DNA from 3 places in the Streptomyces sp. NPDC047525 genome. Region 2 is predicted to be linked to each of the others. Evidence: riboswitches for the same ligand, from Rfam matches in the RefSeq annotation. Region 2 holds a riboswitch; each other region holds the start of a gene.
What was found. A riboswitch is a leader RNA that binds a small molecule or an ion and turns the genes downstream of it on or off. The one in region 2 is predicted to bind cyclic di-AMP.

Region 1: it holds a riboswitch for cyclic di-AMP, as region 2 does, so the genes downstream of both, ABZ833_RS28010 (M23 family metallopeptidase) here and ABZ833_RS31785 (NlpC/P60 family protein) in region 2, are expected to answer to the same signal.
Region 3: it holds a riboswitch for cyclic di-AMP, as region 2 does, so the genes downstream of both, ABZ833_RS08930 (LysM peptidoglycan-binding domain-containing protein) here and ABZ833_RS31785 (NlpC/P60 family protein) in region 2, are expected to answer to the same signal.

The regions. Positions count from the first base shown of each region.
Region 1 covers NZ_JBEYTL010000009.1:408,170-412,991, reverse strand. The annotation lists gene ABZ833_RS28015 (aldo/keto reductase) at 1-869, opposite strand, end outside; gene ABZ833_RS28010 (M23 family metallopeptidase) at 1,002-2,087, opposite strand; cyclic di-AMP (ydaO/yuaA leader) riboswitch at 2,099-2,245, opposite strand; gene ABZ833_RS28005 (PP2C family protein-serine/threonine phosphatase) at 2,467-3,648, opposite strand; tRNA gene ABZ833_RS28000 (tRNA-Met) at 3,843-3,916, opposite strand; gene ABZ833_RS27995 (alginate lyase family protein) at 3,995-4,822, opposite strand, start outside.
Region 2 covers NZ_JBEYTL010000013.1:69,416-74,237, reverse strand. The annotation lists gene pcrA (DNA helicase PcrA) at 1-1,781, opposite strand, end outside; cyclic di-AMP (ydaO/yuaA leader) riboswitch at 2,024-2,181, shown strand; gene ABZ833_RS31785 (NlpC/P60 family protein) at 2,189-3,406, shown strand; gene ABZ833_RS31780 (hypothetical protein) at 3,486-3,839, opposite strand; gene ABZ833_RS31775 (NlpC/P60 family protein) at 4,160-4,822, shown strand, end outside.
Region 3 covers NZ_JBEYTL010000002.1:906,470-911,291, forward strand. The annotation lists gene ABZ833_RS08920 (ribonuclease J) at 1-137, shown strand, start outside; gene ABZ833_RS08925 (ADP-ribosylation family protein) at 197-1,183, shown strand; gene ABZ833_RS08930 (LysM peptidoglycan-binding domain-containing protein) at 1,180-1,920, opposite strand; cyclic di-AMP (ydaO/yuaA leader) riboswitch at 1,924-2,119, opposite strand; gene ABZ833_RS08935 (CsbD family protein) at 2,579-2,752, opposite strand; gene ABZ833_RS08940 (hydrophobic protein) at 2,935-3,105, shown strand; gene ABZ833_RS08945 (TetR family transcriptional regulator) at 3,260-3,898, opposite strand; gene ABZ833_RS08950 (NAD(P)H-binding protein) at 3,975-4,667, shown strand; gene ABZ833_RS08955 (TIGR03618 family F420-dependent PPOX class oxidoreductase) at 4,664-4,822, shown strand, end outside.

The DNA.
Region 1 (4,822 bases), on a different contig from region 2:
AGCTGCTCGACCGTACGGGCGGAAGCGATCGGCGCCGCCACCGTCGGCTGCGCCGCGAGCCACGCGAGGGCCACGGTCGCGATCTCGGCGCCGCGCTCCTGGGCGATCCGGTCGAGGGCGGCGAGCACCCGCGGGCCGCGCTCCGTCTCCAGGTGCTTGCCCGCGCCCTCGGCGCGCGCGCTGTCGACCTTCGCACCCGGGCGGTACTTGCCGGTCAGGAATCCGGAGGCGAGTGCGTAGTACGGGACGGCGGCCAGGCCGGAGCGCGAGGCGACCTGCTCAAGGGTGCCCTCGTACGTGTCGCGCGAGACGAGGTTGTAGTGCGGCTGGAGCGCCGAGTAGCGCGCGAGGCCCTCGCGGTCGGAGAAGTCGAGGAACTCCTGGAGCCGGTCGGCGCTCACGTTCGAGGCGGCGATCGCGCGCACCTTGCCGGACGTGACCAGCTCGTCGAGCGCGCCGATGATCTCCTCGACCGGGACGGACGGGTCGTCGTAGTGCGTGTAGTAGAGGTCGATGTAGTCGGTGCGCAGACGGCGCAGCGACTCCTCGGCACCGGACTTGATGGTGTTCGCCGACAAGCCCTTGTAATCGGGGTGGGCGCCGACCTTGGTGGCGAGCACGACGTCGGAGCGGTTGCCGCGCGCGGCGAGCCAGTCGCCGATGACGGTCTCGGACTCACCGCCCTTGTTGCCGGGCACCCAGGCCGAGTAGACGTCGGCGGTGTCGATGAAGTTGCCGCCCGCGGCGGTGTAGGCGTCGAGGACGGCGAAGGACTGCGCCTCGTCGGCCGTCCAGCCGAAGACGTTGCCGCCCAGGGCGAGCGGGAAGACCTCGAGGTCGGACGAGCCAAGCTTGCGGAGAGAAGTCATACGGGGATCAACGCCCTTGCGGACCGCGGAATTCCGTAAAGCGATCCGGGTACGGGCTGAAGCGGGCATGCCCGACCGGCAGCCCTGGCGTCGGGGGGTTGTCGCCAGGACCGCCGGGGTTCTGGGGCTTCGTCAGAGGGACTGGCCCTTGCCGCGCAGCCACGCCGCCGGGTCGACCCCGGTGGAGTCGCCGCCCGGGTGGACCTCCAGGTGGAGGTGCGCGCCGGTGACGTTGCCGGTCGCGCCGACGCGGCCGATGGTCTCGCCGGTGGTGACCTTCTGGCCCGCGCTGACGTTCATCGAGGACTGGTGGCAGAACCAGAGTTCGGTGCCGTCGTCGAGTTCGAGGATCGTGCGGTAGCCGTACGCCCCCGCCCAGCCGGCTTCCTTGATGGTGCCGGAGTGGATGGCCTTGATGGGCGTGCCCGTCGGGGCGGCGAAGTCCAGGCCGGTGTGGTAGCCGGAGGACCACATGGAGCCGGGCTGACCGAAGGTGCCGGTGAGCGTGTACGAGGCGACGGGGAGGGTGTAGCTCTTGGCGAGCTTGGCCAGTCGCTCCGCCTCGGCCTTGGCCTTGGCCTCCGCCTCGGCCTTCTTCTTCGCGGCGGCCTTCTCGGCGGCGATCTTCTTCTCGGCCGCGGTCTGCTTGGCGGCGGCCTGTTCGGCGGCCTGCTTGACGGCGGCTTCTTCGGCCGCCTTCTGGACCGCGTCGTCCGCCTGGTCCTGCTGGTTCTCCGCCTGCTCCATGATGCGGGCCCGCAGTGCCTCTCCGGCGTCCGTGGTGCCCTGCTCGGCGTCGGCGGTGCTGACTCCGGCGGCGCTCAGGGGCGCGGCGGCGACCGTCACGCCGTTGTCCGCGGCGGCGGAGTCGGAGGAGTCGTCGGATATCAAGGACCCCACGCCCGGAAGCGACTTGGCCTCCGGCAGCGAGTCCGTGACGGCCGACAGGTCCGGCATCTCGATGGAGACCGGCGGCTTGCCGCCCTGCGCGGTGGCGATGCCGCCCGCGCCGACTGCGGCGATGACGCCTACGCCGAGAACAGTGGAGCTGCGGGCGAGCCCGCCACCGCCCCGCTTGTGGACGCGGTGCCTGCCGCGGACGGGGCGAATGGACTCCTCGGTGGGATTCCATTCCTCCCAGGAACTGTCTTCGTACCCACCGAAGTCGTCGTCATTCGGTACGTACGCGCCTTGGGGGGCAGGGCGGTTGGACGCCACTGGGGCGCACTCCTTTCCTTCCTTCTCGCCTACCGGGTTAGCTGACGGGTTCGGAGCAGGAAGGTCTCCTACGAACATCTGGCACGGATGCACAGATGCCCGATTCACCCCAATTAGTGGTTCCCCGGCTCCCTTTCGGGATTAGGCGCGTGCGCGCGGAGCCGACTCGAGTGACGGCTGGGACGACCGCGCTGCGTTATCGAACGTTAATAGACAGCAGGGTCGTATTCCAAGCCGTTCCGACTGATCGTTAACGGCTTTGGCCCGTACTTAACGGGACACGGGGGTGCGGAACGGGGCGAGTTGACGCCACTTCTTCACACACCGGAGCTTCACACTTCCTTGACAGTACGTCAGTTGTTATGCGGAGTGGTGTTCTTCAGTCACGGCCGGTGACATCGATCTCCGCGTCGACCCCGCCCTCGGTCCCGGCATCACCCGTCGCCAACGGCCGCCGCACCGCGAGCAGCGCCATGTCGTCGGTCGTGCCGCCCCCGGTGTGCCTGCGCACTTCCTCGGTGAGCGTGGCGAGCAGGGCGTCCGGGCCGTTGGGTCCGGGGAAGATGCGGCCCCCGAGCCGGGTGGCCGCGTCGTAGAACTCCCCCCGGCTGTCACGCGCCTCGGAGAGCCCGTCGGTGTACAGGAGCAGCATCGCCCCCGGCGGGAACTCCGTCTCGTCCGCACGGTCCGGCCAGGCGCCCAGGTCGCCCATCCCCAGCGGCAGCGCGGGCTCGGTCGCGGACAGCATGCACAGCCGCCCGTCGCCGCGCAGGAGCAGCGGTCCCGGGTGCCCGCGGTTGATGAGGCGCACCAGGCCGTCGCCGTGCGAGATCTCCGCGAGGACGGCGGTGGTGAACCCCTCGAAGGCGTCGAGCCCGTCGCGCCGCGTGCCCTCGCGCGCAAGGGCACGCTCAAGCCGCTGGGCCACCGCCTCCAGCGTGGCCTCCTGCTCGGCAGCCTCCCGGAACGCCCCGATGACGACGGCGACGGCCGCCACCGCGCCCATCCCCTTGCCCCGTACGTCACCGACGATGACGCGCACGCCGTGCGGGGTGTCCTGCACGGCGTACAGATCACCCCCGATGAAGGCGTCGGCCTCCGCGGCCTCGTACCGCGCGGCGATGTCGAGACCGCCGATCCGGGGATCCGGCTGCGGCAGTACGGCGCGCTGGGCGGCCTCGGCGATGGAGCGGGCGGAGGCGAGCTGTTTGTCGCTGCGGCGCTGGACGCGGTTGATGAGGACGGCGAGCACGGCGACGGTCGCCACCGTGATCAGTTCGGTGACGGCCTCGACGTCGGTCGTGGTGTTGGTCTTGAAGTGCAGGGCAAGCACGGCCGCGCAGGAGCCGGCGCCGATGAGGGTGGTGCTGAGCAGCGAGTAGAAGGGGGCCGCGATGAGCGGGGCGGCGGTGAAGAGGGGCGCTGCGGTGAACGCGGGCGGGGTCGCGATGTCGTAGACGACCCCGGCGACGATGAGCAGCAGGGGAAGGGCCCGCACGAGCGCCCGCTCATGCCGGACATCGGGAGCCTCGCCCCCGCCGCTTCCTCCTCGCAGCCCCACCGGTCTTCTCCTGCCGAATCCCGCGGCCAGGACCAGATCCATGACCACGCTCAACCAGGGTTCCCAAAGCGGCGGCGCGGGGCGACCGCTGTGGGCCGACAGAGTGACGCGAGAGCGACGGGGAACAACGAGAGAGCAACGGGAAAACACCGAAGGCCCGGATCCATTTCTGGATCCGGGCCTTCGGTCTTTAGTAGCGGGGACAGGATTTGAACCTGCGACCTCTGGGTTATGAGCCCAGCGAGCTACCGAGCTGCTCCACCCCGCGCCGTTGAATGCAACTCTACGCCATCAGGGGGAGTGAAAGCGAACCGGTTGAGAACCACCGGCGAACGGGCCCCGCCGCTCACGCGTTCTCGGCGTGCGTCAGCGTCTCCCAGGCCACGAACAGGTCGTCCGTCCCCTCGGGCCGCTGCTTGTCCGTGAACCTCTCCGTTTCCGGAAGCTCCAGCTTCAGCCGGTCCCGCAGGTGATTGAGGCCGACCTCGGTGTCGGGCCCCATGTCGCGCTGCACCTTGCCGCCGCACAGCCAGTCCGGCGCCTTCGCGCCCAGCTGGTACTTGGAGTGGAACTCAAGGGCGGCCCGCAGCCGCTCCTTGACCTCGCCGTACAGGTCGACGCCCTGGTGCCAGGCGGTCTCCGCGATGTGCGCGGTGGCCGCGAGGGAGTAGCTGGCGTGCTTGAAGTTCCGGCAGGTCTCCTGGGAGAGCCCGTCGGCGAAGGTCTTCTGCCCGAACCAGTACTTCTGGAGCTTCGCCGGGGTGTTGATGTCGCTGCCCGCCGGGGAGACCGGCAGCGGGCCGTCCGACTTCAGATAGAAGTAGGCGGGCACCCGGGTCCTGAAGTGCGTCACCGCCTTCTCGAAGGACTCGTGGTCGTCGAGGAAGACCGCCATGCTGATGGTCGCGTCGGCCATCAGGAGGTCCCAGTTGCCGTTGAAGTCGGCGGCGCCTTCGCGCACTTGGGGCAGATAGGCGTTGCGCAGCATCCGCTCGAAGCGCAGGAGTTCGCCGTCGGTCCAGCCGTCGTAGGTGTAGCGCACGGCTTCGGCCGCGCGGGCCCACGAGGAGGCGGCCCAGGCCGTCTGGAGACCCGCGTTGGCCTCGGTGTGCCGGGTGATCACCCGCGACCAGGCGTCCATGATCTGCACGGCCTTCCTGGCGTGCGCGCGGTC
Region 2 (4,822 bases):
TCGTGCTCGAACTCCAGGGCCACGGCGGCGAGTTCCTGGAGGTTCTCGATGCGGGTCTCGTCCTGCGGGTCGGTCGAGGCCTGCAACTCGGCGAGATACCCGGTCCGTTCGAGCACGGCCTCCAGGACGACGGCGGGGCCCGCGCCGGACTCGACGACGGTCCGCAGCTCCTCCATCAGCACGTTGAACCGCTTGACGGCGTTCGCCGAGCGCGCGGCCATTCCGTACGCCTCGTCGACGCGCTTCAGGGCCTGCGGGAAGGAGATCTTCTCGCGCTGCGAGAGCGCGTCGATCATCGCCTCCGCGCGGTCGCCGATGCCCCTCTTGGGTACGTTGAGAATGCGCCGCAGCGGGACGGAGTCCTCGGGGTTGGCGAGCACGCGCAGATACGCGAGGACGTCCCGGACCTCCTTGCGCTCGTAGAAGCGGACGCCGCCGACGACCTTGTACGGCAGGCCGACGCGGATGAAGATCTCTTCGAAGACACGGGACTGCGCGTTCGTCCGGTAGAAGATCGCGACGTCGCCCGCCTTCGCGTCGCCCGCGTCGGTGAGCCGGTCGATCTCGTCGGCGACGAACTGCGCCTCGTCGTGTTCGGTGTCGGCCACATAGCCGGTGATGCCCGCGCCCGCGCCCGCGTTGGTCCACAGGTTCTTGGGGCGGCGGCTTTCGTTGCGCTCGATGACGGCGTTGGCCGCGGTCAGGATCGTCTGCGTGGAGCGGTAGTTCTGCTCCAGGAGGATCGTCGTCGCGTTCGGGTAGTCCTCCTCGAACTGGAGGATGTTGCGGATCGTGGCGCCACGGAAGGCGTAGATCGACTGGTCCGCGTCACCCACGACGCACAGCTCGGCGGGGTCGTCACCCTCGCCCCCGGAAGGGCCAACCAGCTCGCGCACCAGGGCGTACTGGGCGTGGTTCGTGTCCTGGTACTCGTCGACCATCACGTGCCGGAAGCGGCGGCGGTAGTGCTCGGCGACGTCCGGGAACGCGCGGAACATGTTGACCGTCGTCATGATCAGGTCGTCGAAGTCGAGGGCGTTCGCCTCGCGCAGGCGCGACTGGTACATCGCGTACGCCTGGGCGAGCGTCTTCTCGAAGCCGTCGGCGGCCTGGCCTGCGAAGGTCTCCTCGTCGATCAGCTCGTTCTTCAGGTTCGAGATCTTGGCGCTGAAGGACTTCGGCGGGAACTTCTTCGGGTCGATGTCCAGATCGCGGCAGACCAGTGCCATCAGGCGCTTGGAGTCGGCGGCGTCGTAGATCGAGAAGGAGGAGGTGAAGCCGATCGTCTTCGACTCGCGGCGCAGTATCCGCACGCAAGCGCTGTGGAACGTCGACACCCACATCGCGTTGGCCCGCGGCCCCACGAGCTGCTCGACGCGCTCCTTCATCTCGCCCGCGGCCTTGTTCGTGAACGTGATCGCCAGGATCTGCCCCGGGTGCACGTGCCGCTCGGCCAGGAGATACGCGATGCGGTGCGTCAGGACCCGGGTCTTGCCCGAGCCCGCGCCGGCGACGATGAGCAGCGGGGCGTCCGCGTGCACGACGGCCGCGCGCTGGTTCTCGTTCAGCCCGTCGAGCAGGGCCGCCGGGTCGATCACGGGGCGCGGGGCGCCGCCGCGATAGTGCGTGTCCCGGGGTGCGGGCGCGTCGAACTTCCCGTCGAACAGATCATCCGGAATGGACTCCGGGGCACTGTCCTCGGGCGGCGGCGGGTGCTCTTCCTCCGAAGCCCGCGAGGGCTTGAGGTCCGCCAGGAAGCTGTCATCAAAGAGGCTGCTCATCGCCTCCCGAGTCTAGGCGGCCCCACTGACAACCCGCCCCGGGTTCCGGCCACGTCACATGCCTACGCCCCGAGCGCGAACGGTCACGCTCCGCCATGGCACGGCGTGCCCGCGTCAAGAGCTTCGTAAAGTAACGAAAATGTATCGGGCATATCGAACATCAACCTTCACACGGACCACACGAGTTGGCTAGCGTGCTCCGCGGGCCGCTCGTACTCCCACCGGCGAACCCCGCCGGGAACGGGTGGCCTCCGCCGAGTTCGATCTCCTCGGAACCGGGGACCCACCAAGAACTTGGGGTGAATCGGTCCCGTACGAAGTACGGGACTGTAGGGCAACCTTCCGGAACCATCCGCCCGAACCCGACAGCTAACCCGGTAGGCGGTCTACGGAAGGAGTCGCCTCCCTTGGCGTCGCACCGCAAGCCGCGGACCCGCATTGCCGGCCTACGCGCCACCCCCGCCCTCGGCATCACGACGGCGGCCCTCACCTCCGTGGCTCTCCTGTCACAGAGCGCGCAAGCCGCACCGTCCGCGCCGCAGAAGCCCAGCCTCGAAGAGGTCCAGAAAAAGGTCGACGACCTCTACCACCAGGCGGGCGTGGCCACGCAGAAGTACAACTCGGCCAAGGAGCGCACCGACAAGCAGCGCAAGAAGGTCGACACCCTTCTCGACGACGTGGCCAAGCGCACCGACAAGCTGAACGAGGCCCGCCAGGAGCTGGGCGCGTTCGCCGCCGCCCAGTACCGCACCGGCGCCGTCTCCGAGACCGCCACGATGATGCTCGCCGACGACCCGCAGGGGTACTTCGACCAGAATCACCTGTCGGACCGGCTGACCGCGCGCCAGAAGAAGGCCGTCGACGACTACCAGACGGAGCAGGCCTCGGCGACGAAGCAGCGCACCAAGGCCGCCAAGAGCCTGGAGACGCTGAGCGACTCGCGGGACGATCTCAGGACGAGCAAGCAGACCGTCCAGAAGAAGCTGGGCCAGGCGCGCACGATGCTCTCGGAGCTGACCGCCGAGGAGAAGGCGCGGCTCGCGGCGATCGAGAAGAAGAAGGAAGAGGCGGCCAAGCGCAAGGCCGCCGAGCTGGCCCGCAAGCAGGAGGCCGAGGCGGAGGCCAAGCGCAAGGCGGCGGAAGAGGCCGCGGCGAAGGAGCGCGAGGAGAACAAGGAGACCCCTGACTCCGGCTCCGGTTCCGACACCGGCTCCGGCGGCACGGGTTCCGGATCCGGCTCCGGCTCCGGCTCCGGCGACACGGACAGCGGTTACGCGACGAAGGCCGCGAAGGTCATCAACTTCGCAGAGGCGCAGATCGGCAAGCCGTACGTGTGGGGCGCCACCGGCCCCGACTCCTACGACTGCTCCGGGCTCACCCAGGACGCGTGGAAGGCCGCGGGGATCTCCCTGCCGCGTACGACGTGGGACCAGGTGAAGGTCGGCACGACCGTGAAGACCGCCGACGCCAAGCCGGGTGACCTGGTCTTCTTCTACGACGACATCAGCCACGTGGGCATCTACATCGGCGACGGCAAGATGATCCACGCCCCGAAGCCGGGCGCGAACGTCCGCGTCGAGTCGATCTACTACATGCCGATCCACAGCGTGGTGCGGCCCGCGTAACCGTCACACGAGACGCAGCACAAGAAAATGGCCCTCCACGCGCGCGTGGAGGGCCATCTCTTTGCTTCCGCGGGTCGGCTCAGGTCCACAGCACCGCGATGAAGATGTTCACGACGGTCAGCAGCCCGACGGCGCCGAACATCCCCTTGTCCACCTTCTCCTCGTCCCGTTTCACATAGACCAGCGCGAGGATCACGATCAGCACGGCCATCTTGATGCCGATCTTGAGGTTGTTGACCGGGTTGTCGTCCGCCTGGTTGAGGCCCACCAGGATGACGCCCGTGACGAGCATCGTCAGCGCGCCGTGCAGCATCGCCGGGTTGAAGCGGGCCGTGCCCTGGCCCATCTGCTTCATCTGGGTGAGGAAGCCGCCCAGGAGGGAGGCGATGCCGATGATGTGCAGGCCGACGAAGAGATGGGTGAGAACGTCCATGGTTCCGGAGCCTAGCCGGGGCCTTATCACCACTCCGTAGCCAGGTGGGGCACAAGCGCCGCATCGGTCACGCGCGTACGCGAAGGACGTGCGGCCCGGCGAATGGCGCAGTCACCTACGGTCACCTTCCAGAACACTTCCGTCAGTTGCGCACATTCCGTCACCAACCCGTGACGCCCAGGTTTAGCGTCCTTCGTCAGGTGCCCGGCTCCCCACCGCCGCCCGGACCAGGGGCGGCAGTCGGACACCACCGCCGAGAATCCGGCGGCGGTCCGCTCCCCCTGTGCGGGCCGCCGCCGGACCCTTAAGGAGCCCCCTTCGTGGCAGCGCACCGCAAGCCCAAACAGCGCTCGCTCAGTGGCCATACGGCCCGCACCGCCGCCACCATCGCCCTCGCCGGGGCCGCGACAGCCACCGCCTTCGACGGGACGGGACACGCCGACCCGCGACTCAGCCCGGCCGAGGTGAAGTCCAAGGTCGACGCGCTCTACCGCGAGGCGGAGATCGCCACCGAGAAGTACAACGGCGCCAAGGAGAAGGCCCAGAGCGCCGAGAAGTCACTGGGCGAGCTGCGCGACGAGGCGGCCCGCAAGACGGAGAAGCTCAACTCGGCGCGCGAGGGCCTCGGTTCGATCGCCGCCGCGCAGTACCGCAGCGGCGGCATCGACCCGGCCGTCCAGCTCGCGCTCTCCTCCGATCCCGACCAGTACCTCGAGCGCGCCGCGCTCGCCGACCGGGCGGACAGCCGCCAGGCCGCGGCCGTCACCGGCGTGCAGAAACAGCTGCAGGAGATCGACCAGCTGCACACCGAGGCCGACGACACCCTCGCGCACCTCAAGTCCCGCCAGGCGGAGCTGAAGAAGCACAAGAAGACGGTCAACGGAAAGCTGGACACGGCCAAGCGGCTCCTGTCGCAGCTCACCGGCGACCAGCGCGCGGAGCTCTCGGGCGATGACAGGGCGTCCCGTACGGCGGCCCGCGAC
Region 3 (4,822 bases), on a different contig from region 2:
CGCTGGCCACCGCAGCCGAGGAAGGGGTCGGCGACGCCCACCAGCTCGAGCAGCTCATCGCTCGTGCCGTGGCGAACTGGGCGTACCGCACCCACCGCCGCAGGCCCCTGATCATCCCGGTCATCATCGACGCCTGAGCGAGCCTTACCCTTGGCCGTCGTCATCGGCTGTACGAGCGTCATGAGCGGGGAGTTCAATGAGCGGGGAGAAGGGCGAGGGCTTCAGGGACCGGGCCGCCGTGGAAGAGCGGTTCCGCCAGGACTGGGGGCTCGAACTGCCTGAATCGATCTTCCAGTTCTGGGAGTTCCTGGGATCCCTTGGCCCGGACGGAGAGCGGGCGCTCCAGGACTTGGGCGTGAGCCCGGTCGGCATCCTGGATCTGTTCGCGGATCCGGGTCTGCGGCCGCGGGACGGCATCGACGTCCGGGTGCACGGTCGCTACTACCGCGATCCGCCGGAGTTCCTGACCTTCCTGCACGGCGGCTCCGACGGTCTGCACCACGGCCTGTGGTTCGACGACGGCCGAACCTGCAGTGGTGTCGCCTCCTACTACAACAACGACGGCGGCGGCATCGACACGCGCTCCACGACCCCGCTCGAAGCGGTGCGGGCGATCCTCGAACGCTGCTGGCGCGACCTCGACGACGACGTGCAGGACGACGACGAGGTGTCGGCCCGTCGCTCGCGCCTGGGCCTGCTGCGTGATGCGCTGACCGCCGTCGAGACAGGTGAGCGCACCGAGACGGGCCTCGCCTACTCCAGGGCGTACGACACGGCGGTCCCGCCCGTGGACCCCGACCGGATCACCACGCTCGACGGCGCCGGCGCACTCGCGTCGGGCGATTCCGCGCTGGGCCGCCCGGCCCACAACGGGGCCGACGAGTACAAGTTCGCGACGTACATGTACGGCCTGTTCGACGACGCCGAGTCCCTGGGGGAGTCCCTGGAGGAGGCCCGCCGCCGCTGCTCGGCGGGCGACCCGACGGAGGCCCTTCTGCTGGGCCGCGACCTGCACTGGGCGTCCGCAGGCGACCCGGCGCGCGAGGCACTGGCGAACGAACTCCTCGTCACGGCCTATCGCGCGCTGGGCCGCCCCAGGCTCGCGGAGACGGCGGACGCCCACCATCGGCACCGTTCTCTGCCGCAGGTGGACGTCCTTCAGACGAACAGGGATCAGGTCTAGTACGGGCCGTTCACGTTGTCGATCGAGCCGTACCGGTCGGCCGCGTAGTTGCAGGCGGCGGTGATGTTGGCGACCGGGTCGTAGCTGTCCAGTGACGTCCCGGGCACGTGGTACGCGGAGAACGTGGGGGCGATGACCTGCAGGAGCCCCTTGGAGGGAGTTCCGGCGGTGGCGTTGGAGTCCCAGTTGTTGATGGCCAGCGGGTTGCCGGAGGACTCGCGCATGACGTTGCGGTGGATGCCCTCGTAGGAGCCGGGGATGCCGCGCTCGGCCATGATGTCGAGCGACTCCTTGATCCAGCCGTCGAGGTTGTTGGCGTAGGACTTCTTCGCCGGGGCGGCTGCGGGCTCGACCGCGTCCTTGCGCTCGGAGCGGTCCGCCCGCTCGCCGGATGCCTTGGAGGGCTTGCCCGAGTCCTCCTTGTCGAGGGTGAGCCGGACACCGGGGCGAATCAGCTTCGGGTCGTCGCCGAGGGCGCTGCGGTTGTCCTCGTACAGCTTCTTCCAGCTGCCGCTCACGGAGTGCTCTCGGGCGATCTTGGAGAGGGTGTCGCCCGCGACGACGACGTAGGTCTTCGGGGCCGCGGCGGGCTTGGCGGCCGCGGCCGCCTCCGCCGCGCCGGCGGTGGTCGCGCCGAGCACCGGGAGAACGAGCACGGCCCCGCCCGTGCCTGCGGCGGCGATACCCCGGGTGAGCGAGTTGGACTTGGGACGGCGGTGCTTTCCCTTTGCAGGCATGACGAATTTCCTCTCCGTCGCCTACGAGGTGAGCTGTCGGGTTCGGACGGGAGATGTCCGGTCGCACTGCAAAGGCGACTTCACCCCGAGCCGTTCCGGAATCCGGATCGGCGGCTTACCTGGGTCCCCCGCTCCTGCCGGGCGTATGTGAGTGGGTGGAGGGTTTCCGGACAGCGGCAGGATTCGGCGTTCCGTCCGGATTGACGGTGACGTTAGGCGAGAAAGACCGGACCGAACAAGGCCAGAATTCAAATAGAAATGTGCGAGGCCCGGCCGCCGTCGACCGGAGCCCGTTGCCCTCTTTGATCGAAAAGCCCAACTTTCTTTGCGTGGAACGGAAATGCGCTCAGTGGCTCCTGCGGGATCGGCTGCCGGTGTGACCCGTTTCACTGAATTGGGGACGACTGCATATACTCCGCCAATGACATAAAGGAGTGGCTTTCTAACTCAAAGACGGACATATTGCGGAGGTCGTTCTTCGTGTCAAAACGGGCGTATCGTCATCAACAGCAGTTTGATCGCCCCAGGTGAGGGCCGACGGCGGTTCATGGGCGGGTGATGACCGGCCGCCGCTTCCGTTGTCTTCTTCCGTTTGACCAAACGCCGTTGGGGCGGCCCCAAGGAGGGGCCGCCCCAACGACGTGCAGTGGAAAGGGTGTTAATGCTTGCCGATGTCCTTGGTCTTTTCCTTGGCCTCGCGTGCGTCGCCCTTCATCTGCAGGGCGTGCCCCTTGGCAGTAAGGCTTTCGTTGCCCACCGCGCGTCCGATGGCTTGCGCGGCTGCGCCGCCGGCCTGTTCGGTCTTCGCCTTGGCCTTCTCGTTGGCGGTCATGGTCCGCTCACGCTCCCTTGGCATCGACGTCATGTTCTGTCGGTACGTCTGGCCGCTCAGCTGCCCGCCAAACATCATGACCGCGATCGGGATCGGATCCCTTCAACCTGTGTGGGAAACAGGCTTCTTGTGTGTTTGCGCGGCAGGGATGGGAGCACACGGTCGTCTGGAGGTTGATAACAATGGTTCCCCTTATCGTGGTACTTCTTCTGGCCCTGCTCCTCTTCGGTGCGGGATTCGCGCTGAAGGCGTTGTGGTGGGTCGCGGTCATCCTGCTGGTGGTGTGGCTGCTCGGCTTCGTGATCAGGCCCGCTGCGAGCGGCGGCCGCAAGGGCCGCTGGTACCGATGGTGACGCGCACCTGAATGCGACAACACGGTGACGCGCACCTGAGTGCGCCAACCAAAGAGCGGCGCGGCGCCACGGGCGGTGGCGTGCGTGCCTGAGGGGTGGGCCTGGCCTGGGACGGCCGGGCCCACCCCTTCGCCGTTCTCCGGTCGCACCCTCGCTACGCCGAAGACCGCGCTCCCAGCCGTCCGTCGGCCCGGGGCGACGCGGTGCGTGGCCTGGGGGTCAGGGCCGCGCGCAGCGCGGGGACCAGGACGTGGCGGGCCTCGGACGGGGTGAGGGCGGCGGGGGTGGGGAGCGGGTTGAGGTAGCGGGTGTAGATCAGGCCGCCGAGGATCGTCGTCACGGCGGTGGCGCGGGCGGTCGCGTCCTGGCCGCCGAGAAATTCAACAAGCCGGGCCAGCAACTCGCGTTCCAGGTATTCACGGATCACCTCGGCGGCCTCGTCGCCCTGGGCGGTGAGCGCCAGGAAATCGGCGTCCTCCCACAGACCCGTCACCGCGTCGATCAGACGCTCGGGAAGGGTGGTCGGGTCACCGCCGAGGACATGGTCCACCGTCAGCGCGTTGGCGCACTGGAACTGCATCACATCCGCGAACAGCCCCTTCTTCGAGCCGAAGTGGTAGGCGATCAGCGCCGGATCGACTCCGGCGGCTCCTGCCACCGCACGCAGAGTGGTACGTCGGTAGCCGCGCTCCAAGAACAGCGCACGGGCGGCCGAGACGATCGATTCACGGGTCGGCGGATTGCCGCGGGGGCGGCCTCGCGTGCGGGCTGGAGCAGGGGCTTCGTTATTCATCAGCGTTGAGCCTGCGCACACGGATCGGGACAGTCAAGGGCGTTCCAGGAACCACACGAAGGGATGTCCCGACACCATGCGCATCGCAGTCTTCGGCGCCAACGGACCGACCGGCCGCCACCTCACCGACCAAGCCATCGCCGCCGGCCACGAGGTCGTCGCCGTGACCCGTCGCCCCGGCTCACTCACCCCGCGACCCGCCCTCACTGTCGCCGTCGCCGACGCCACCGACCCGGCAGCCGTCGATGCCGCGATCGGCGGGACGGACGCCGTCCTCTCCGCCCTGGGCGCACGATTCAGCAAGGAGGCCGTCACCACGTACTCGGCGAGCGCCACGGCCATCACCGAGGCCATGGCGGGCCACGGCATCAAGCGCCTGCTCGCCGTCAGCTCCAGCATCGCCGACCCGAACTGGCGCCCCACCGGCGCGCACTTCTTCAACCACGTCCTGGACCCGCTGGTGAACCGACGGCTCGGCCGCACCCTCCACGAGGACATGCGCCGTATGGAGGCCGTGATCCGGGAGGCGGACCTCGACTGGACCCTCGTCCGTCCGTCGGGCCTCTTCGAGCACTCCGTCGTCACGGATTACCACACGGCCGAGACCAGCGCCGACGGCGTCTTCACCGCACGCGCCGACCTGGCGGCGAGCATGCTGCGCGAGCTGGGGGAGCGGGAGTACGTCCACCGGGCCATGGGCGTGATCACCACGGCCGTGAAGCCGAACATCGCCAAGCTGATCTGGAACGAAGGCGTGAAGAAGAAGTGAGCCAGGCAGCCGAACTCCCGGCCACCGCGCGGGCGTTCCTCGCTCGCCCCCACACGGCCACCCTCACCACCCTGCGCCCCGACGGCACGCCGCACGTCACCCCCGTTCGCTTCACCTTCGACGCTGCCGCCGGCCTGGCGCGGGTGACCACGCGG